3 regions of the Pseudoduganella sp. R-43 genome follow, and region 1 is predicted to be linked to each of the others. Evidence: predicted binding sites of a transcription regulator. Region 1 holds the regulator's gene; each other region holds the start of a gene.

Region 1 (7,247 bases):
CTGGGCATCGATTACGTGCACCAGGGCGGCCACGACAAGCTGACCCCGTTCAAGGCCTTGCTGGCCGACCTGGGGCTGGCGGAAGAGCAGGTTGCCTTCATCGGCGACGACGTGGTGGACCTGCCGCTGTTGAGCCGTGTGGGCTTTGCGGTCAGCGTGCCGAATGGCCGCAAGGAGGCGCACGATCGCTCCCACTACATTACCGAAGCTGCGGGCGGCCGCGGCGCGGTGCGCGAGGCCTGCGAATTCGTGCTGCGCGCCAGCGGCAGCTATGACCGCGTGATGGCCCAGTTCCTGGTGTAAGGGCAAGCAATGCGTAACCAGAGGACCGCCCACCGCTTCCGCCTGTCGATCGGCATGATCTTCGTGCTGCTGGCGGCGCTTGGCAGCTTCTACCTGCTCGAGCTGCTGAACCGCGCGGACGATCAGATGCAGGCCGACAAGCGCATGAACGAGCCGGATTACATCATCCATAACTTCTCCTTCGTGCGCATGACCAAGGATGGCAAGCCAAGCTATATCATTGCCGGCGACAAGCTGACCCACCGCCCGGTCGACGATTCGTCCGAGATCGACAATCCGCGCGTGCACAGCCTGGCCGGCGAGAAGCCGCCGATGGAGATCGTGGCGAATACGGCGCGCGTGGACGACGCCAACAGCCGCGTCACCCTGAACGGCAGCGTGACGATCGACCGCGCGGCATCGCCGCAATCGCAACTGCTGCACCTGGAATCGGACAAGCTGGTGATCTTCCCGGACGAAGACCGCATGGAAACCGATCATCCGGTGAAACTGCGGCTGGGGGATACGACTGCTGCGGCCAACAGCATGCGCGCCAATAATGCGACGCGCGAAATGCACCTGGCCGGCAACGGCACGCTGCAGATTCCGCCCAAGGCCGCGGACCAATAACTGAGGAATGAACATGAAACGACTACTCTTGTCGGCAGCCTTGCTGCTGGGAGTCGCCGCTCCGGCGCTGGCCGAGAAAGCCGACTCCTACAAGCCGACCAACATCAGCTACGGCTCGATGGACATCGACGACGTCAAGCAGGTCACCATCCTGCTGGGCGGCGTCAAGCTGACCCGCGGCACCCTGACCATGACGGCCGAGCGCGCCTACGTCAAGCAGACGCCGGAGGGCTTCCAGCAAGTGACGCTGTTTGGCGACGGCAAGAAAGCCACCTTCCGCCAGAAGCGCGACGGCGCCGGCGACCAGTGGGTGGAAGGCGATGCCGACCGCATCGAATACGAGGAACAGGTTGAACTGGTGAAGATGTTCAACAAGGCCACCATCCGCCGCCTGGAAGGCGGCAAGCAGAACGACGAAGTGCAGGGTGAGTTCATTTCTTACGACAGCCGCAAGGAATTTTTCAGCGTGCGCAATTCGGCCAGCGGGGAGAGCAAGCCCGGCGGCGGTCGCGGCACCATGGTGATCCAGCCGACCCGTACCGAACCCCCAGCGACGCCGACGGAGAAGAAGTAAGCATGCAAGCAAATAACTGCGCCAGCACGCTGGTCGTGCGCGGCCTCCAGAAAACCTATGGCAAGCGCCAGGTGGTGCACGACGTTTCGCTGCAAGTCGATTGCGGTGAAGTGGTCGGCCTGCTCGGTCCCAACGGTGCCGGCAAGACTACCTCTTTCTACATGATCGTCGGCCTGGTGGCTTCCGATGCAGGCACCATCGATATCGGCGGCACCGACGTGTCGAGCCTGCCGATCCACAAGCGCGCCACGCTGGGCCTGTCCTACCTGCCGCAGGAAGCTTCGGTGTTCCGCAAGCTGACGGTGGAAGAAAACATTCGTGCCGTACTGGAACTGCAGAAGGTGGACGGCAAGCCTCTGCCCAAGGCGGAAATCAACCAGCGCCTGGAATCGCTGCTGGCCGACTTGCAAATCGAGAAGCTGCGCGAGAACCCGGCCCTGTCGCTGTCGGGTGGCGAACGCCGCCGCGTGGAAATTGCGCGCGCCCTGGCCACCAACCCGCGCTTCGTGCTGCTGGACGAACCGTTTGCCGGCGTGGATCCGATCGCCGTGATCGAAATCCAACGTATTGTGCGTTTCCTGAAGGAGCGCAATATCGGTGTGCTGATCACCGACCATAATGTGCGTGAGACCCTCGGCATTTGCGACCGCGCCTACATCATCAACCAGGGCGCCGTGCTGGCCTCGGGCCGCCCGGACGACATCATTGCCAACGAATCCGTTCGCCGCGTCTACCTCGGCGAACACTTCCGCATGTAAACGAAGGCCATGAAACAAACACTGCAACTGCGAACCTCGCAACACCTGGCGCTGACGCCGCAGCTGCAACAATCCATCCGCCTGCTGCAGCTGTCCACGCTGGAGCTGCACCAGGAGTTGGAACAGCTGCTTGGCGACAATCCCATGCTGGAGCGCCTTGACGACCCGCTCGACCACTCGGTACGGCTGCTGGCCGATGGCGCCATCAGCCAGGGCAACGGCAATGGCGCCGAAGCTCCCGCCACGCCTTCGGCTGAAGGCCCGCAAGGCGAGGGCGGCGAAGCCCCGGCCGCTGCCGGCGAAAGCGATACCTATGAAGGCGGCGACCATGAAGCCGGCAACGGCAGCGACGACGCCGACTGGAGCGCCAGCGCCGGCAGCAAATCCGCCGACGACGAAGACAGCCGCCCGCAACTGGAAGCGTCCGGCTGCACGCTGCGCGAACACCTGCTCGAGCAGATGCGCGTCACCGTGCAGGAGCCGCGCGACCGCGCGCTGATGGAACTGATCATCGATGCGCTGGACGAGAACGGCTACCTGGAAGAGCCGCTGGAAGAAATCCACGAGCGCCTGCCGCCCGAGCTGGAAATCGAACTGGACGACCTGCGCTGCAGCCTGGTGCTGCTGCAAAGCTTCGATCCGCCCGGCGTCGCCGCACGCAATGCCTCCGAATGCCTGGCGCTGCAGATCAGGCGCATGCCCGGCGTGCCGCTGGTGACGCGCCGCATGGCGCTGACCATCGTCGAGAAGCACCTGGCCTGGTTCGCCCAGCGCGAGTTCACCAAGCTGAAGAAAGCGCTCGACTGCGACGATGAAGACTTGCGCGAAGCACAGTGCGTGATCCGCCAGTGCAACCCGCATCCGGGCGCCGAATTTGCGTCAGGCGAGTCAGACTACGTGGTGCCGGACGTGATCGTGAAAAAGGGCCGCGGCGGCTGGATCGTCACCCTGAACAACGACGTGGTGCCGCGCCTGCGGGTGAACGCGCTGTATGCCAACTTGCTCAAGCAAGGCAAGAGCGAGTCGCAGATGAATGGCCAGCTGCAGGAGGCCAAGTGGTTGATCAAGAATATGCGCCAGCGCTTCGACACGATCCTGCGCGTCGCGGAAGCGATAGTAGAAAGACAAAAGAACTTTTTCAGTCATGGCGCAGTGGCCATGAGACCCCTTGTGTTGCGTGAAATTGCTGATACACTGGGACTACACGAGAGCACTATTTCTCGCGTAACAACTCAAAAATATATGCTCACCCCGCATGGCATGTTTGAGTTGAAATATTTCTTTGGTAGCCACGTCGCGACCGAAGCCGGGGGGGAGGCTTCCTCGACTGCGATACGGGCACTGATCGTGCAATTGACAGGAGCAGAAGACCCGAAAAATCCTTTATCCGACAGTAAGATTGCGGACATGCTGGGTGAACAAGGCATGGTGATTGCGCGACGGACTGTTGCCAAATATCGAGAAGCGTTGAAGATCCCTCCAGTTAGCCTCCGCAAATCGTTGTAGTGCAGTGCATGGGTTCCTCTGTGCGTTTCGGCGTGCACGAACTCGAGAGCGACATCATCTTTAGGAGTGTGTATGAATCTCACCATCAGTGGACATCATGTCGAAGTGACCCCAGCCATTCGCGAGTACGTGCAGAACAAGCTGGAACGAGTCAAGCGCCATTTCGATCAAGTAATCGATATTGCTGTCATCCTGACTGTAGATAACCTCACCGAGAAAGAGAAACGCCAGAAAGCCGAAATCAACCTGCGCATGTCTGGCAAAACTGTTTACGTCGAAAGCCTGTCGCAAGACCTTTACGCCGCCATCGATACCCTGATTGATAAACTGGATCGCCAGGTCATGAAATACAAGGACCGTGTGCAGAACCACAGTCATGCGGCCATCAAGCATTTCCCGGATACGTATGAGGCACCACCCACCGCCATGTAAAGGACTGGCCGTGCAGCACACCAAAGGGCGCAATTGGCGCCCTTTTTTGCGACCAGTGTGCGTTAGAATATTTGCATGAGCGAACACGTACACACCCAACTCTCCAACGGTACCGGCTTCATCACGCTGGACCGCCCCAAGACCCTCAATTCACTGTCCCTCGACATGGTGCGCGCGATGACGCAGGCGCTGCTGGCATGGCGCGACGATGCGTCGGTGGCGGCGGTCGTGGTGCGCAGCAGCAGCGAACGCGCGCTGTGCGCAGGCGGCGATATCCGCTTCTTCCACGACGTCGGCCGCGGCAATACGCAAGGCGGCAGCGCGCTGCTGGAAGACTTCTTCACCGAAGAATATGCGCTGAACCATTTAATCCATTTCTACCCCAAGCCTTATGTGGCGCTGATGGATGGCGTGGTGATGGGCGGCGGCATGGGCATCGCGCAGGGCGGGCCGGAGCGCGGCGTGCGCATCGTCACGGGCCGTACCAGGATGGCGATGCCCGAGGTGAACATCGGCCTGTTTCCCGACGTGGGCGGCAGCCACTTCCTGTCGCATGCGCCGGGCCAGCTTGGCATGTGGCTCGGCCTCACCGGGCTGACGGTCGGCGCCGCGGATGCGCTCTACCTCGACCTGGCTGACTACTTCGTGCCGGAAACTGAACTGGCCGGACTGGCCAAGCTGTTCGAGTCGACGCCCGGCAAATCGTTGCGCGATGCTGTCGCGGTCTTTGCCGGCCCGCACAACGCCTTCGCCGGCGACAGCGAACTGGAAGCGCAGCGCGCCCTGATCGATCAGCATTTCTCGGCGGGCTCGGTACCCGCCATCATGGATTCGCTGCGAGGCGACAGCACGCCTTTCGCGCAGAAATCGCTGAAGGCAATGGAATTGCGCTCGCCGCTGATGATGAGCGTGACCCACGAGCTGCTGAAGCGCGGCGCGTCGCTGGGCGTGTCCGACTGCTTGCGCATGGAGCGCAACCTGGTGCGCCGCAACTTCGAACACGGCGAGATTTTCGAGGGCGTACGCGCCCTGGTGATCGACAAGGACAACCAGCCGCAGTGGAATCCTGCAACGCTGGCCGAAGTGACGCCCGCCATGGTGGAGCGCTTCTTCGAACCATGCTGGCCGGCCTGGGCGCACCCCTTGCGCCACCTCGCATGAGGGATCTGGACCGGATCGACCGGGGCATCCTGAATATCCTGCAAGAAGATGCCAGCACGCCGTTGCGCGAGATCGCGGAGCGCGTGCATTCGTCGGTCGCGACCTGCCAGCGCCGCATCGAAAGGCTGCGCAACGACGGCGTGCTGGTCAAGGCTGTCGCGCTGGTTGACCGCGCGCTCGCCGGGCGGCCGCTGACGGTATTCGTGTCGGTCGAACTGGAGAAGCAGAATACCGACATCCTCAAGCAGTTCGAACACCGCATGCGTTCCGAGCCCGAGGTGATGTCCTGCTACGAAGTGGCCGGCGAGTTTGACTTCCACCTGATCGTCACGGTGGAGTCGATGGAAGAGTACAGCGCCTTCACGCGGCGCGTCTTCACCTCGCACCACAACGTCATCAACGTCAAGAGCCTGTTCGCGATGAACTGCTCCAAGTTCGAGACCAAGCTGACGCTGTAGTCACGGCTCGCAGCTGTAGCGCAGGCTGTCGTCCAGCGCGAGCGGCAGCACCAGCGTATGGAACTTGCGGGCGTTGGCATCGGCGCACAGCTTGGCGCGCGCTGCGGGATCGCTGCTGTATGGCGCAGCATACTCCGCATTGAATACCGGCTTGCCGCTGGCGATGAAAGCCTGGTAGCCCTCGCATTCGGCGAACTCATGGCATTGTTCGTTGACGGCAAAATCGAAATCGCCTACCAGGTCCTTCAACTGATCCGTATCGTTTTTCAATGCAATGGACATTCCCCGGCGGTGCGCTTCGCGTGCCAGGAATCGGTTGTAATCGAGCTGCGTGGCGGCGGTAAGGGCGAAGCCGCTGTTGTTCGCATAGCCGTCCACGTTGTCTGCTTCAACGCCATTGCATCCCTTGGAGACTGCCAGGTCCAACCGCGCAAGCATGATCTTCCGCACAGTTGCCGAGCGCGTGTCGAGCCATCGCTCCCCTGCCCATCCTTGCAGGTCCTTGCCCATGTCGGCTGGCGCAAAGCCGGAAAAGTCGGGACGCCAATTTTCGGAGCTGCCGGCTGAAAAATAGCAGACCACTTTCTTGCCGCTCGCCTTCAATGCCTGGACGGTAGCAGGCGCTGTATCGAACAGATCGATATCGTACACGGTTGCCGCATAGGCGGTATTGACCGTCCCTTTCAACTGCCACTGCCAGGTATCGCCCAACGCAGGTTTCCAGTAGGCGGCTGGTGCGCTTGCAGGCGGCGGCGTATCCGAACTGCTTCCGCCGCCGCATCCGCTCATCGTCGCCAGCGCCAAGCAGAAGATACTGATCGGAAGCAGCCGCCGGGTGTGTTGTCGCATCAATTCATCCTTGAAAATATTGGCCGGCAATAGTTTCACGGACGGCTTACGGCATGCTTACTCCCTGGCGCTCATGTGCTTAGGTCAGTGTCGTCCCAGTCATCTCCTGGCGCCAATGCCCAGGTGAACGAATGGCGGCGCTCATGAACGGCTCCGCCGTGCGCTATCGGATCGAAGTCTTTGGGCACGGTCATGCCCCCCATTTGCGCGCTCCTGACAGCGTTATGCGCGCAGTAGAATTTGTATTCCATGAAAATGACCTCGCCAGCCGCTCTCAATGAAGCGCCCGCCGCGAAGTCGGCGAGATTGCCGTCCCAGGCGGGCAGGAAGTCAAACAACATCGCCTCGATGACTTCGTCGGAGATTTGGCTGGCATCCAGCGTCGGCACCTGCGCAAAGCCAACGATCCACGCCAGCGCCCACATATTCTCCAGCCTCCAGCCGACAGTCTGGTCATGTAGCGCTTGGGATTCCTGGCGCGGCAGATCGATCAATGCAAGTTCGCTCTCCGTCATCGCGGCGCGCAGGTCGTTTCGCTCGATATAGCCCTGTAGTTGTGCAGTGTCGGCCAGGCGTACAGGCATTGCTGCCCAGGCA
Region 2 (7,247 bases), 2.7 Mb from region 1:
CCGGGCCAGCAGATATAACACCTGGGCAGCGGTGCCGATAATGCCGACAATAGTCGCGACCACGATCGGCGCCTGCGATGCCGGAATCGCTCCGCCGGAAACCAGGCCGCCAAGATGGGCATTCAGCATGGCATGCGCGGCCTCCTGGTGACTGCCGGCAAATTTGTAGCTGACAAAAAACAGGATCAGCGGAAACAGGTCAAAAATAATCTTCATCTTTTCAAGGCTTCGGTTCAAAGCGCAGCGAGGCCGAATTAATGCAATAGCGCAATCCGGTCGGCGGCGGGCCATCAGGGAAGACGTGGCCCAGGTGGGCATCACATACTGCACAGATGATTTCGGTGCGCAGCATACCATGCGAGCGATCCGTTTTCTCTATGATATTCGCAGGATCGAGCGCCTTGAAGTAACTCGGCCAGCCGCAGCCGGAATCGAATTTGGCATCCGACTCGAAAAGCGGGGTGTTGCAGCATACGCAGGTGTAAATGCCATGCTCGTGGTGGTCCCAGAACTTGCCCGTAAATGCGCGCTCGGTGGCGGCATGGCGGGTAACCTGGTATTCCATCGGGTCGAGCTGGGCGCGCCATTCGGCATCGGTCTTGACAACTTTGTCGCTCATTGTTGATCTCTCACGAAGAGCAGCTTACCGAGAGCTGGCTGGACCAGTCTGGCGGAAAGCCTGCATATTGTTCATTCTCTGCTTGTTCGTCGAAGGGGCGTTCGAGCAGGGTCAAGAGGCGCTCGACTTCGGAAAAGTCCTTATTTTGCGCCTTTTCGATGGCGAGCTGTGCCATATAGTTTCGCAGCACATACTTGGGATTGACCTGATCCATCGCAAGTTTGCGCGCAGCATCGTCGCTGTTTTCGGCGCGCAGGCGCGCACGATAAGCTTCGGCCCATTGATCGAAAGCGGGGCGATCGATGAACAAGTCGCGCAAGGGTTCGTCGCCTTCCGAGCTGCCGGCGCGCAAGGCGCTCAGGCGGCGGAAGAAAATCGTGAAGTCAGTGTGGTTGGCTTGCAGGATGGCAAACAGGCCGTCAAGCAGTTCGCGGTCGCCTTCTTGCGTGGTAGCCAAACCGAGCTTGGCATGCAGCAGCTGATCGATGTGACGCGCGAACTCCGGCTGGTAGACGTCGAGCGCTTCCTGGGTCAGTTCGACTTCGCCAATCAGCGGCAACAAGGCTTGCGCGAGGGCGTAGCAGTTCCAGTGACCGATCTGCGGCTGGTTGGAATACGAGTAACGGCCACGCTCGTCGCTATGGTTGCAGATCTGGTTGGCGTCGAATCCGTCCATGAAACCGAAGGGGCCGTAATCGAGAGTCAGCCCCAGGATCGACATATTGTCGGAATTCATTACACCATGCATGAAGCCTACTGCTTGCCAGTGCGCAATCATGCGCGCGGTGCGGCGGGTCACTTCTTCCAGCAAGGCAGCGTACGGGTTTTCCTCGTCGCGCAGGGAAGGGTAGAAGCGGTCGATGACGTAATCGGCTAATTGCTTGAGTTCATCCGGCTTGCGATTGTAGTACCAGTGTTCAAAAGAACCAAACCGGATGAAGGTTGGGGCCATGCGGACGACGACGGCCGCGGTTTCGATCGATTCGCGCACGATTCCCTGGTCAGAACCGACTACCGACAAGGCGCGGGTGGTCGGGATGCCGAGGCCATGCATCGCTTCCGAGCACAGGAACTCACGGATGGACGAGCGCAGCACGGCGCGTCCATCGCCCATCCTCGAGTATGGCGTCATGCCGGCGCCTTTCAGCTGCAACTCGATCGGGCCCTCGGGAGTGGCTAGATCGCCGAGCAGGATGGCACGCCCGTCGCCGAGCTGGCCGGCCCAGACGCCAAACTGGTGGCCGGAATAGACAGCCGCAAGCGGCTTCGAACGCTCCGCGAGGCGGTTGCCGGTCAGGATATCAACCGCTTCTTGCGTCGCCAGCGTTGCTGGTTCAAGACCAATGAGGCGTGCAGCCGCAGGACTCAGCCCAACAAGGTAAGGCGCCGGCAATGGAGTCGGCATCAGGTGAGTGTAGAACGCTGGCGGCAAACCTGCGAAGGAATTTTCAAACTGGAAGTTAGTAGCGCTCATGTCCAGCGCATTTTAACGCAGGCACCCGATGCCGTCTTGCGCCCTAAGGGAAACCTAAGTTTCCGTACGAAATCAGTGGTGACTTTCATGTCAATGTCGAGAATTCTTACAATTTTTGGGGTCAAGATTTAACTGCTGAGGTTAACCGATTGATTTCGTTGGTGAGTAACTTTTAGGCACGCTATATGCGTATAGGAGTTCGTACCATAATAAAAGGGGGTGTAACATGAAAAGTATCAAAACTGCGCTGGGTGTCTTGGGAGCAGCACTGCTGATGGGGGTTGCTCCTTTGTCTCATGCGGGCGAATGGACGCTCAATTTTAATAACGCCAACGTCTACACCGGAGACGCGCCACCCCTGCAGTCTGGGGCGACCGCAACCGACTCGTGGGCGCAACTGAAGTTTACCGACTATGGCACGAATTATGTGGACATCAGCCTGAGCGTCGCAACCGGCGTGCTGGAGTCTGGCATCTATGTGAACGACTGGTGGTTCAACGGTGATGCACTGGCCCAGACCGGAACGTTCTCCTTGTTAAGCGGGGTGAACGCCAACACCAGCATCTGCTCGGATTGCCAGAACGGAACCGGGTCCGGCAGCTACGATGGTGTGTTCCATTTTGTGAATGCGAACCCGGGTGAGCTGGCGCAGGGGAACGAATCGGTCTGGCGTCTCTCTGTCGACCTAAGCGAGACGCTAAGCGTCAATGATTTCATGTTCCTGTCGTGCATGCCAGGCCGTACCTGCGGAACGGACGGCTTGTTTGCAGCAGTGCATGTCCAGGGCTATGCATCTTCCGCTAAATCCGGTGCCTGCGTGGACGGAGAAGAAAACTGCAATCCGCCTGAATGCCCTCCAGGCGACACACGTCCGGAATGCGGAGGCGGTGAACAGGAAATTCCAGAGCCTGCTACGTTGGCTATATTCGGTGTCGGCCTGCTGGGTTTGGCGCTCAGCCGCCGACGCAGTATCCGCTGATCGCGACCTGATGAAAAAAACGGCAGCCAAGGCTGCCGTTTTTCATTGGAGAGCCGCTTACTTGCGTACGCTCACGCTGCTGGCAGCAGTGTTACCGGCGCGATCACGTGCGACTGCTTTCAGGGTATGGCTGCCGTTGCTGGGTTTCCAGCTGTAGGCCATGCTCGATCCGCTGCCCGAAGCAACCAGCGCGCCGTCCACGTAAAGCGACATCGAAATCCCAGCCGCGCCGCTATTGTCCGATGCATTCACGGTAACGTTGACGTTGCCGTGAACGGTGCCGCCATTGCTTGGGTTGGTGATAGCCACAACGGGCGCAACCGTGTCGGTCGTCGGAGAAATGGTGGTGGTACTGTTCGAGACGTTCACGCTGACTGGCGTGGAAGAGGTCACATTGCCGGCAGCATCACGCGCGACGGCCGTCAGGGTTGCCATACCGTTGGCAACGCCTTTGGAATCCCACGCAAAGCTAAATGGGCTGCTCGCATCGCTCGCTACCACCGTGCTATTGACTTTCAAGTCCACGCGCGCCACGCCGACGTTATCAGCAGCGTTGACGTTGACCGAGACGATGCCCGACACCGTGCTGCTGCCCAGCGGGGCAGCGATCGAGACCGTTGGCGCAGTGGTGTCGGCCGTGGTTGTGGTACCCGCAGCTTTTGCTACGGCAGCCGAAGCATTCACACGGCCATAGCCGAAGTAGATGTCGCGGCCGGCAGTGCCCAGGTCGACAGCGGTGGTGAACAGGATGCTCTTCACCTGGTCTGCGCTCAGGGAAGGATTGGCCGACATCACCAGGGCTGCCACCGCTGCGGCGACCGGGCTGGCGAAGGAGGTGCCATTGACCGCGCCGTAGCCGCCACCCTGGACAGTGGTGTAGATGCCCACGCCCGGCGCCGACAGCGCGACAAAGGCGCCATAGCTGGAGAAGCTGGCACGGTTGTCGGCCGAATCGGTGGCCGAGACCGGGATCATGGTGTCGGTCGGGGTGAAGCCTTCATCGCGGTTGTAGTTGCCGGCCGAGACGAACAGCAGGCCGCCCTTGCCTTTGAGGTAGTTGGCAGCGCTTTGCACGGCCGAGCTGGTTGGCACGTTGGCGTAGCTGATGTTGACCACGCGGGCGCCGTGGTCGGCAGCCCAGGTCACGCCGCTGGCCATGGTCGAGAAGTAGGCGTAGCAGGTGCCGGAATTGTTGTAGGCAATGCGCACTGGCATGATCCTGGCTTGGCCCGCCACGCCGGCGACGCCGATGGCGTTATTGGACGCAGCTGCCGCGGAGCCGGCAGCCTTGGTGCCGTGGCCGCAGACGTCGGCGGTGTTGGTGTTATTGTCGTAGGTGTTATAGCCTGCTACCAGGCGGCCCGAGAAGTCGGGGTGGCTTGCGTCAACGCCCGAATCCAGGATGGCAATGGTGATGTTGCCGCCCTGTGTCTTGTCCCACGCGGCGCTGGCGCCGATCTTTCCGATGTGCCATTCGCTGCCCAGGTAAGGGTCGTTGGTGGTCGCGCTGACTTCCACACGCTGGTCAAGTTCGGCGAACTTGAAATGGGGATTGTGTTTCAGCTTGTTGGCAATCGCCCTCTCGGAGCCATGCGGCACGTCAATAATATGGATATTGCTCTGACCAAGCTTCTGGGCCTTGCCGGCGCCATGGCCTTTCAAGTCTTTGGCGAACTCATCGGCAGTCAAGCCTGCCTGAGGTTCGACCAGGATACGGCCGGGAGCAAAATCAGTATCGTTGCCTGGGGCTGCAAATACGATAGGGGCGGCGCCAGCGAGGATGAGGGTGGCGATGCAGGTGCGGTTCTTCATTAAAGCAGATCCTTTTTCAAGGTTTCAGAAAAAAGGACTGCCGGCCACTCCCAAGGGAGTAGTTGGAGAGCACACCGGGGACATCAGGGTCACCTGTGTATCTGGCAGTCCAGCCGTCATGGACGCTTGCGCGTCGTTAGACCGTTGACTTTGCGTCCCGTGCTTTCGCGCGGTTTGCCTTTGTCAGACTTCAGGTTCGATAGTAATTCACGATTTACCGCGAGGCAAATGAAATTTCCCTCAAATTACATCCTGATACAAATCCGTCTGAGCATTTGTGCAAAGTTGGCTTGCAGGATTGTAGCGATTAATAATATTCAGTCAAATCAAAGGGTTAACTAATGTCGCGAAGAAATTGATATTAACTTCATTTCATTTGATATGGAGTTAATTGATATTTCCAGCGGCTAATAAAAAAAGGCCCGGCAGAGCCGGGCCCAAACAGGGTATTTATATTAATTAGCGGGTTACCTGGACGCTGGTGGTCGAGGTATTGCCGGCAGCATCCCTGGCCACGGCTTGCACGGTGTGGGTGCCGCTGGCGAGCTTGCGGGTGTTCCAGCTGTAGGACAGCGAAGAGCCGGCGCCGGAAGCCTTCAGTTGGCCGTCGATGTACACGCTCATGTTGATGCCGGCAGCGCCGCTGTTGTCCGAAGCGTTGACGGTGACGTTGACGGTACCGGAAACAGCGCCCGAAGTCGGGTTGGTGATGGCGACCACCGGGGCAGTGGTATCGGCTACCACGGCTGGAGCGGCGTTGGAGACGTTGACCGACACGGTGCTGGAGGTGGCGACGTTGCCGGCTGCATCGTAAGCGATGGCGATCAGGTTGTTCATGCCGTTGGCCACGCTGCCGGAATCCCAGCTGAAGGCATAGGGGCCGGCGCTGTCCGAAGCGACCACGGTGCCGTTGACTTTCAGGTCGACGCGGGCCACGCCCACGTTGTCGGCGGCGTTCACGCCGATCGAGACCAGGCCGGAGACGGTGCTGCCGCCTACTGGATTGGCAATGGCCACGGTCGGTGCGGTGGTGTCGGGAGCCGGTGCGGCCTTGGCGGCGGCCACGGCGGCGGCGGCATTGACGCGGCCGTAACCGAAATAGATGTCGCGGCCGGCAGTGCCCAGGTCGACAGCGGTGGTGAACAGGATGCTCTTCACCTGGTCTGCGCTCAGCGATGGATTGGCTGCCATCACCAGGGCCGCGACGCCGGCGGCAACCGGGCTGGCGAAGGAGGTGCCGTTGACCGCGCCGTAGCCGCCACCCTGGACGGTGGTATAGATGCCCGCGCCCGGCGCCGACAGCGCGACAAAGGCGCCGTAGCTGGAGAAGCTGGCACGGTTGTCGGCCGAATCGGTGGCCGAGACCGGGATCATGGTGTCGGTCGGGGTGAAGCCTTCATCGCGGTTGTAGTTGCCGGCCGAGACGAACAGCAGGCCGCCCTTGCCTTTGAGGTAATTGGCAGCGCTTTGCACGGCCGAGCTGGTTGGCACGTTGGCGTAGCTGATGTTGACCACGCGGGCGCCGTGGTCGGCAGCCCAGGTCACTCCGCTGGCCATGGTCGAGAAGTAAGCGTAGCAGGTGCCGGAATTGTTGTAGGCAATGCGCACTGGCATGATCCTGGCCTGGCCCGCCACGCCGGCCACGCCGGTGGTGTTGTTGATGGTGGCCGCCGCGGAGCCGGCAGCCTTGGTGCCGTGGCCGCAGACGTCGGCGGTATTGGTGTTGTTGTCGTAGGCGTTGTAACCGGCGACGGCGTTGCCGGCCAGGTCAGGGTGGGCCGAATCCATGCCCGAGTCCAGGATGGCGATGGTCACGCCGCTGCCTTGGGTGTTGTCCCAGGCGGTGCTGGCGCCGATCTTGTTGATGTGCCATTCGCTGCCCAGGTAAGGATCGTTGGCGGTGGCGGACACTGGCACGCGCTGGTCCAGCTCGGCAAACTTGAAGTGCGGGTTGTTCTTCAGCTTGGCAGCGATGGCTTTTTCCGTACCGTGCGCCACATCGATCACGTGGATATTGCTCTGGCCCAGCTTGCGAGCCTTGCCGGCGCCGCTGGACTTGAGGATCTTGTCCATTTCCATCACGGTCAAGCCGGCACGAGGCTCCACGATGATGCGGCCCTGGGCGTAGTCTTCCGCTTGCGCGGCGAAGGCTGGGGCAGCCAGGGTAGCGATGGCGGTGGCGATGGCTGCGGAGATGGTGGTGATGGTTTTCATGGTGCGAGTCCCTGTTTTCAAAAATAAAAAACGAGGACTGCCCGCCGGTCTTTGCCGGTAGAAGACTGCATCACAGAGCGCACTGGGCTACTACCCGGTGGCAGGGATACTTTTGTCTGGCAGTCCTGCCGTCATGGGGCCGAAGCCCG
Region 3 (7,247 bases), 130 kb from region 1:
CTACGCCGAGCAGGAAGCTGAAATGCACAAGGAAGAACTGGCGCGCCAGGGCAAGCTGTCCTCGGCCCGGGCGGCGGCATCCAGGCCTTCGCTGCCGCTGGCATCCTACAACGGCGACTATAACGATCCCTGGTATGGCACGGTGAGCATCAGGCAGGAAGGCGGCAAGCAGCTCATGTCGTTCAGCCGCACGCCGGATTTGACCGGCACGCTGGAGCACTTCCAGCACGACACGTTCATCGTGCGCTGGAAGGAGCGCAATTTCAACGCCGATGCCTATGTGACGTTTTCGCTGAATCCGGACGGTTCGATTGATCGCATGAAGATGGCGCCAGTGTCCACCGAGACGGATTTCAGCTATGACTTCGCCGATTTGTCCTTTACTCCGGTGAAAAAATGACAAAATTCCGACAAACTTGAAACGAAGTGTGAGAATCATTCATGTGCGCATGCAGCATAATAGCGGCTGGTTTGTGCACTTGGGAGAATGAATGACTAGCCTGATCGTTTCAATTGCCGTCGTCTTGGGCGGTCTTTTCGTTGCCGGATACGGCTTTGTCACCTTGATGAGCCGCCTGCAATCCCGCTAGGAAGCTCCAGTTCAAATACCTTGCGCTTGCGCGCCGCGATCTCCCCCAGGGCGCGCTGGAAAGCCGGGTAGCCGTTCAACAGCTTGTCGAAACTGCCATCGGCTTGCGCAAGTTTCAAGCCTCGCTCCACCCGCTCCGCCATCGCCTTGTTGTCCTTGCTGACAAAGAAATAGAACGGTACGCGGTAATGCAGGAAGATCGTCGGTTCCACCATCAATCCATCCTTCCCATACACCTTTTCCTCGGCCCAGGCCTCGTGCACGCCGCGCGGCATGTAGTCGAAGCGCTTTGCTTTCAGCATCGGGAACAGCGAACTGTAATTGACCGTCGTTTCAACCGGCAGGCGGTTGTGGCGCAACACATCCACCGAAGGCCAGTTGACGCCCGCGCCGGCAACGAGCTTGCGCAGGTCGCCCAGGCTGCGAACCTCGCGGAAGCGGGCTTCATCCTCCTTGCGGATCATGAAGACGCGGTAATCGTTCAGCTCGCGCACCAGGGAGATGCGAATCGGCAGCAGGTCGCGTTCGCGCTCGGCGTTGGTGCCGTCCCACATGATGTTGATGACGCCATTGCGCTTGAGTTCCAGGGCGCGGCGCGGGCTGGTCAGTTCGTGGGGATAGAACTCGATGGAGAAGGGGCCGTCGGTCTTTTCCAGCGCGAGGCGCAGCAGCAGGTGAAAGTAGGTGACCTGTACCTCGGAGCCAGGCGTGACCGAGGGCAGGACGAAGCGCATCAGCGGCGCATTGGCCGCGTCGCCCGCATTGGCCAGGGTGGATGCTGCCGCCAGCAGCAAGCCGGCGGCAGAGCGTTGCAGCTTTTTCAGCACTGATTACTGCGGCTTGACGAACTTCAGCGTCATGCGGTCGCTCTCGCCAATGGCAGCGTACTTGGCGCGGTCCTTGTCCTTGTTGGTGAAGGTCGGAGGCAAGGCCCACACCCCGTTCTCGTGGTTGGCGTCATCCTTGGCATTGGCGTTGACTTCAGACTTTGCCACCAGCTTGAAGCCGGCCTGTTCGGCCATCTTGATGACATAGGCTTCGTGCATATAGCCGGTACTGGCCTTGGCATCCTGGGTCATGGCGGACGGCAGGCGGTGTTCTTCCACGCCGAAGATACCGCCTGGTTTCAGCGTGTCGTAGATGCTGGCCATCAGCTTCTTCATGTTCTCGTCGCCGGTGCCGATCCAGTTATGGATGTTGCGGAACGTGAGCACCATGTCGGCGCTGCCTTTCGGCGCGTAAGTGTATACGCCGTTGCCCGGTTCGAAGGCGCCCAGCACCACCTTGTCGCGGCCCGGCTGCTTGGCCAGGAACTCCTGGAAGCGTTCAGCCGACTTGCGCACGCGTTCGTCGGCCGATTGCGGGCTGGAGCCGGCGGTAATCAGCTTGCCCTGGTCGCGCAGGTAAGGGGCCAGGATTTCGGTGTACCAGCCGCCGCCCGGCGACAGTTCGACCACCGTCATGTTCGGCTTGATGCCGAAGAAGGTCAGGGTCTCGTAAGGATGGCGGTACTGGTCGCGTTTGACGTTGTCCGCGTTGCGGGTAGGGCTGGCGATTGCAGCTTTCAGGGCAGGATCTGCCAGTGCAACGCCGGAAAAACCGGTAAAGCCAACGGCCAGCAGGCCGGCCAGGACGTACTGTTTCATTCAGGAGTCTCCTTTTTTCGTTGGGCAGGCGACGCAGCGGCTCCGGTCGCCCGGGACTTGATGATCGTGCAAGCTGGCCGCCCGGTCAAGTGTCCGCGCGGACGGTGTGCGGACACTGCCCGGACACTTTTTGCGGATATGTTTCAGCTTTGTACAAGCTTTACACAATGGCATAAAAATTGCGTACGATTTGATCCCTGCAAGCTGTCTTAGGTAAAAACGATAACCCTGGAGAGACTATGGAACGACGTGCATTCCTCAACATGAGCGGCGGTGCAATGGCTGCCATGATGATGCCTTTTGGCCGCGCCATTGCGGCCGACGAGCTGGTAAAGCCCGTGGAAGTGAAGTTCAAGAAGATGCTGGCAGATACCGCGCTGACCGCGGCCACCCAGGCCGGCGCCAGCTACTGCGACGTGCGCATCGGCCGCTACCTGAACCAGTTCATCACGACCCGTGACCTGAACATCGAAAACGTCACCAATACCGAATCCGCTGGCGTGGGCGTGCGCGTGATCGCCAACGGCGCCTACGGCTTTGCCGCCACCAGCGACATGTCGCCGGACGGCGTGGCCGGCGCGGCGCGCCAGGCGGTCGCCATCGCCAAGGCGAACGCCAAGCTGCAGGCAGCCGGCGTGCAGCTGGCGCCGACGCCGGGCGTGGGCGAAGTGTCGTGGGCGACCCCGATCAAGAAGGACTGGCGCACCGTGCCGATCAAGGAGAAGGCCGACCTGCTGATCACCGCCAACAAGGGCGCGCTGGAAGCCGGCGCTTCGTTCATCCAGTCCTTGCTGTTCCAGGTTAACCAGCAGAAGTACTTCGCTTCCACCGACGGTTCCTATATCGACCAGGACCTGCATCGCCTGTGGGTGCCGTTCTTCGCCACGGCCGTTGACAAGTCGACCGGCAAGTTCCGCAGCCGTTCCGACCTGGGCACCCCGGTCGGCATGGGCTATGAATACCTGGACGGCCGCAAGGAAGACAAGATCAAGGCAGCGGGCGGCGTTGCCACGCTGTACAACCGTACCTATGACCTGGTCGAGGATGCGAAGGCCGCCGGCCGCCAGGCCAAGGAAAAGCTGACCGCCAAGTCGGTCGAGCCGGGCAAGTACGACCTGGTGCTGTCGCCGGAACATATGTGGCTGACCATCCACGAATCCGTCGGCCACCCGACCGAACTCGATCGCGTGCTGGGCTACGAGGCCAACTTCGCCGGCACTTCCTTCGCGACCCTGGACAAGCAGCAGTCGAAGAAATTCAAGTACGGTTCGGACCTGGTCAACATCGAGGCAGACAAAACCATCCAGGGTTCGCTGGGGGCGGTCGGCTACGACGACGAAGGCGTCAAGTGCAAGAAGTGGGACATCATCAAGGACGGCATCCTGGTGAATTACCAGGCTACGCGCGACCAGGCGGCGGTGATCGGCGAGAAAGAATCGCACGGCTGCTCCTACGCGGACTCCTGGAGCAATGTGCAGTTCCAGCGCATGCCTAACGTTTCGCTCAAGGCTGGCAAGAAGAAGATGACCCCGGACGAACTGGTGAAAGACGTGAAGAAGGGCATCTACATCGTGGGGGCCGGTTCCTTCTCGATCGACCAGCAGCGCTACAACTTCCAGTTCGGCGGCCAGATGTTCTACGAGATCAAGGACGGCAAGATCGGCCAGATGCTGGAAGACGTGGCTTACCAGTCGAATACCCAGGAGTTCTGGAACGCCTGCACCGCCATGTGCGATGAGCGCGACTGGCGCATGGGCGGCTCTTTCTTCGACGGCAAAGGCCAGCCGATGCAGGTGAGCGCGGTGTCGCACGGTTCGTCAACTTCGCGATTCAACGGCATCAACGTGATCAACACTGCACGCAAGATCGGCTAAGGCGAAAGGACTACGAATGAAGATCCTGAATCAGGAAGAGACCAAGCGCATCTCCGACAAGGTCATGTCGCTGAGCAAAGCCGATGAGTGCATCGTCACCATCAACGGCAGCCGCACCGGCAATATCCGCTATGCGCGCAATGCCGTGTCGACTGCCGGCCTGGTGGAAAATACCCAGCTGTCCGTGGCGGTCGCCTTCGGCAAGAAGCAGGGCACGGCAGTCATCAACGAGTTTGACGACAAGTCGCTGGCGAAAGCCGTGCAGCGCGCGGAAGAACTGGCAAAACTGGCGCCGGAAAATCCGGAGTTCATGCCGACGCCGGACAAGCAGGCGTTCAAGGGCTCCGACACCTTCAGCAAGTCGACCGACGCGATCAATCCTGAGTACCGCGCGCAGGTGGCGGCTTACAGCATCGAGGCCTGCAAGAAGAAGGGCCTGGTCGCTGCGGGCTTCTTTACCGACCAGTCCTCGTTCGAGACAGTCGCCAACTCGCGCGGCGTGTTCGGCCACCAGTCGCAGACCGGCATCGACTTCACCTGCACCGTGCGGACCGAAGACGGCCGCGGTTCGGGCTGGGTGCGCCGCGATGCTCAGGACGTCAATCGCTTCGATCCGCGCGCAGCGGCCGAAGTGGCGATGGAGAAGGCGATCCGCTCGGCAGAAGCCAAGGCGCTGGAGCCTGGCCGCTATACGGTGATCCTGGAACCTGCCGCGACTTCCGACCTGCTGGCGTTCATGTTCAGCAGCTTCGACGCGCGTTCGGCCGACGAGGGCCGCAGCTTCCTGGCCAAGAAGGGCGGCGGCAACCGCATGGGCGAAAAACTGTTCGACGAGCAGGTGAACGTGTGGGCCGACCCGTGGGATAAGGATATTCCTGTGCTGCCATGGGATAACCAGACCTTGCTGGCGCGCGAGCGCATGGACATCATCAAGAACGGCAAGATCGCTTCGTTGAACTACTCGCCGTTCTGGGGCAAGAAACAGGGCCAGCGCGCTGTAGGCCAACCGGGCAATATCATCATGTCCGGCGGTTCCAAGTCGACCGAGGAACTGGTTGCCTCGACCAAGAAGGGCATCCTGGTGACCCGTACCTGGTATATCCGCATGGTCGATCCGCAAACCGTGCTGCTGACCGGCCTGACCCGCGATGGCACTTTCTACATCGAGAACGGCAAGATCAAGCACCCGGTGAAGAACTTCCGATTCAATGAAAGCCCGGTGACGATGTTGAACAACATCGAGGAACTGGGCCGTCCGGAAGTGCTGGCCGGCGACGAGTCGCAATTCCAGCTGCTGATTCCGGCCATGAAGGTGCGGGACTTCAACTTCACCTCTTTGTCTGACGCTGTATAGGAAACCGAAGAGCGCAGCCGCCGCGCCACAAAGTGTCAGACCCTGTGGGTCTGACACTGCTTTACCGGTTTAAAAATGGAGCAACACATTGGAACGCAGATCCTTCCTGAAAGTCGCCGCTGCCGCCGGCGGCACCATGCTGGTCCCCGTCTTCGGCAACGCCATCGCCGCCGAAGACCTGATGAACCCGATGGCCCGCAAGTTCAAGAAAGAACTCGCCGACGCCGCGCTGAACGCCGCCACCAAGGCCGGCGCCAGCTACTGCGACGTGCGCATTGGCCGCTACCTGAACCAGTTCATCACCACCCGCGACACGCGCGTTGAAAACATCGTCAACACCGAATCGACCGGTGTCGGCGTGCGCGTGATCGCCAATGGCGCCTACGGCTTCGCCGCCACCAACGCGCTGACAGTCGACGCCGTCGCCGACGCCGCGCGCCAGGCAGTGGCCATTGCACGCGCCAACGCGCGCCTGCAGGCCTCGCCGGTGCAACTGGCGCCGGTCAAAGGCGTGGGCGAAGTCGCATGGCAGACGCCTTTCAAGAAGGATTGGCGCGAAGTGCCGATCAAGGAAAAGGCCGACATGCTGCTGGCCGCGAACAAGGCTGGCCTGGATGCCGGCGCCTCCTTCATGACCGCCAACCTGTTCCAAGTCAATCAGCAGAAATACTTTGCCTCGACCGACGGTTCCTACATCGACCAGGACGTACACCGCCTGTGGGCGCCTTTCACCGCGACTGCAGTGGACAAGGCAACCGGCAAGTTCCGCACCCGCGACGGCCTGTCTTCGCCGGCCGGCATGGGTTACGAATTCTTCGACGCCAAGCCGGAGCACAAGGTGCGCGCGGCAGGCGGCGTGACGCAGTTGTACAACGGCGGCTACGACATCATCGAAGACGCCAAGGCCGCCGGCAAGCAAGCGCGAGAAAAGCTCTCGGCCAAGTCGGTCGAGCCAGGCAAGTACGACCTGGTGCTGAGCCCTGAACACCTGTTCCTGACCATTCACGAGAACGTCGGTCACGCAACGGAACTGGACCGCGTGCTAGGCTATGAAGCCAACTACGCCGGCACCTCCTTTGCGACGCTGGACAAGTGGAAGAGCAGGAATTTCAAGTACGGTTCCGACATCGTCAACATCGTGGCCGACAAGACCACTCCCGGTTCGCTGGGCTGTGTGGGCTACGACGATGAAGGCGTGCCTTCGAAGAAATGGGACCTGATCCGCAACGGCATCCTGGTGAATTACCAGGCCACGCGCGACCAGGCGCACATCATCGGCGAGAAGGAGTCTCACGGTTGCTCATATGCGGATTCCTGGAGCAGCGTGCAGTTCCAGCGCATGCCCAACGTCTCGCTGGAAGCAGGCAAGAAGCCGCTGTCGGTGGACGACATGGTCAAGGACGTGAAAAAAGGTATCTACATCCTGGGCCGCGGTTCCTATTCGATCGACCAGCAGCGCTACAACTTCCAGTTCGGCGGCCAGTTGTTCTACGAGATCAAGGACGGCAAGGTCGGCCAGATGCTGAACGACGTGGCATACCAGTCGAACACCCAGGAGTTCTGGAACTCTTGTTCGGCCACCTGCGACCAGCGCGACTGGCGCATGGGCGGTTCGTTCTTCGACGGCAAAGGCCAGCCAAGCCAGGTCAGCGCCGTGTCGCATGGTTCCTCGACCACGCGCTTCAACGGCATCAATGTGATCAACACTGCCCGCAAGATTGACTAAGGACGCGATAGATGAAACTCCTGAGCAAAGACGAAGCAAAAAGCATTTGCGACAAAGT

The links. The regulator sigma-54, encoded in region 1, starts transcription at its own class of promoters, with help from an activator protein. The targets are predictions, from matches to a motif close to TGGCANGNAANCTGCTTT.
Region 2: ACN9M3_RS16750 (PEP-CTERM sorting domain-containing protein) is a predicted target of sigma-54. The motif match lies at 2,268-2,285, and genes of this name have one in related genera.
Region 3: ACN9M3_RS03780 (TldD/PmbA family protein) is a predicted target of sigma-54. The motif match lies at 2,404-2,421, and genes of this name have one in related genera.

What each region holds. Positions count from the first base shown of each region.
Region 1 covers NZ_CP183988.1:954,327-961,573, forward strand. The annotation lists gene ACN9M3_RS04460 (KdsC family phosphatase) at 1-303, shown strand, start outside; gene lptC (LPS export ABC transporter periplasmic protein LptC) at 313-912, shown strand; gene lptA (lipopolysaccharide transport periplasmic protein LptA) at 926-1,486, shown strand; gene lptB (LPS export ABC transporter ATP-binding protein) at 1,489-2,244, shown strand; gene ACN9M3_RS04480 (RNA polymerase factor sigma-54) at 2,254-3,750, shown strand; gene hpf (ribosome hibernation-promoting factor, HPF/YfiA family) at 3,823-4,182, shown strand; gene ACN9M3_RS04490 (enoyl-CoA hydratase/isomerase family protein) at 4,258-5,343, shown strand; gene ACN9M3_RS04495 (Lrp/AsnC family transcriptional regulator) at 5,340-5,801, shown strand; gene ACN9M3_RS04500 (endo alpha-1,4 polygalactosaminidase) at 5,802-6,650, opposite strand; gene ACN9M3_RS04505 (DUF4272 domain-containing protein) at 6,722-7,247, opposite strand, start outside.
Region 2 covers NZ_CP183988.1:3,669,472-3,676,718, forward strand. The annotation lists gene ACN9M3_RS16735 (septation protein A) at 1-216, opposite strand, end outside; gene msrB (peptide-methionine (R)-S-oxide reductase MsrB) at 221-619, opposite strand; gene ACN9M3_RS16745 (protein adenylyltransferase SelO) at 630-2,093, opposite strand; gene ACN9M3_RS16750 (PEP-CTERM sorting domain-containing protein) at 2,320-3,072, shown strand; gene ACN9M3_RS16755 (S8 family serine peptidase) at 3,130-4,884, opposite strand; cyclic di-GMP riboswitch class I at 4,985-5,073, opposite strand; gene ACN9M3_RS16760 (S8 family serine peptidase) at 5,344-7,098, opposite strand; cyclic di-GMP riboswitch class I at 7,214-7,247, opposite strand, start outside.
Region 3 covers NZ_CP183988.1:821,777-829,023, forward strand. The annotation lists gene ACN9M3_RS03765 (serine hydrolase) at 1-400, shown strand, start outside; gene ACN9M3_RS03770 (substrate-binding periplasmic protein) at 559-1,416, opposite strand; gene ACN9M3_RS03775 (class I SAM-dependent methyltransferase) at 1,420-2,235, opposite strand; gene ACN9M3_RS03780 (TldD/PmbA family protein) at 2,475-4,109, shown strand; gene ACN9M3_RS03785 (TldD/PmbA family protein) at 4,126-5,463, shown strand; gene ACN9M3_RS03790 (TldD/PmbA family protein) at 5,552-7,189, shown strand; gene ACN9M3_RS03795 (TldD/PmbA family protein) at 7,201-7,247, shown strand, end outside.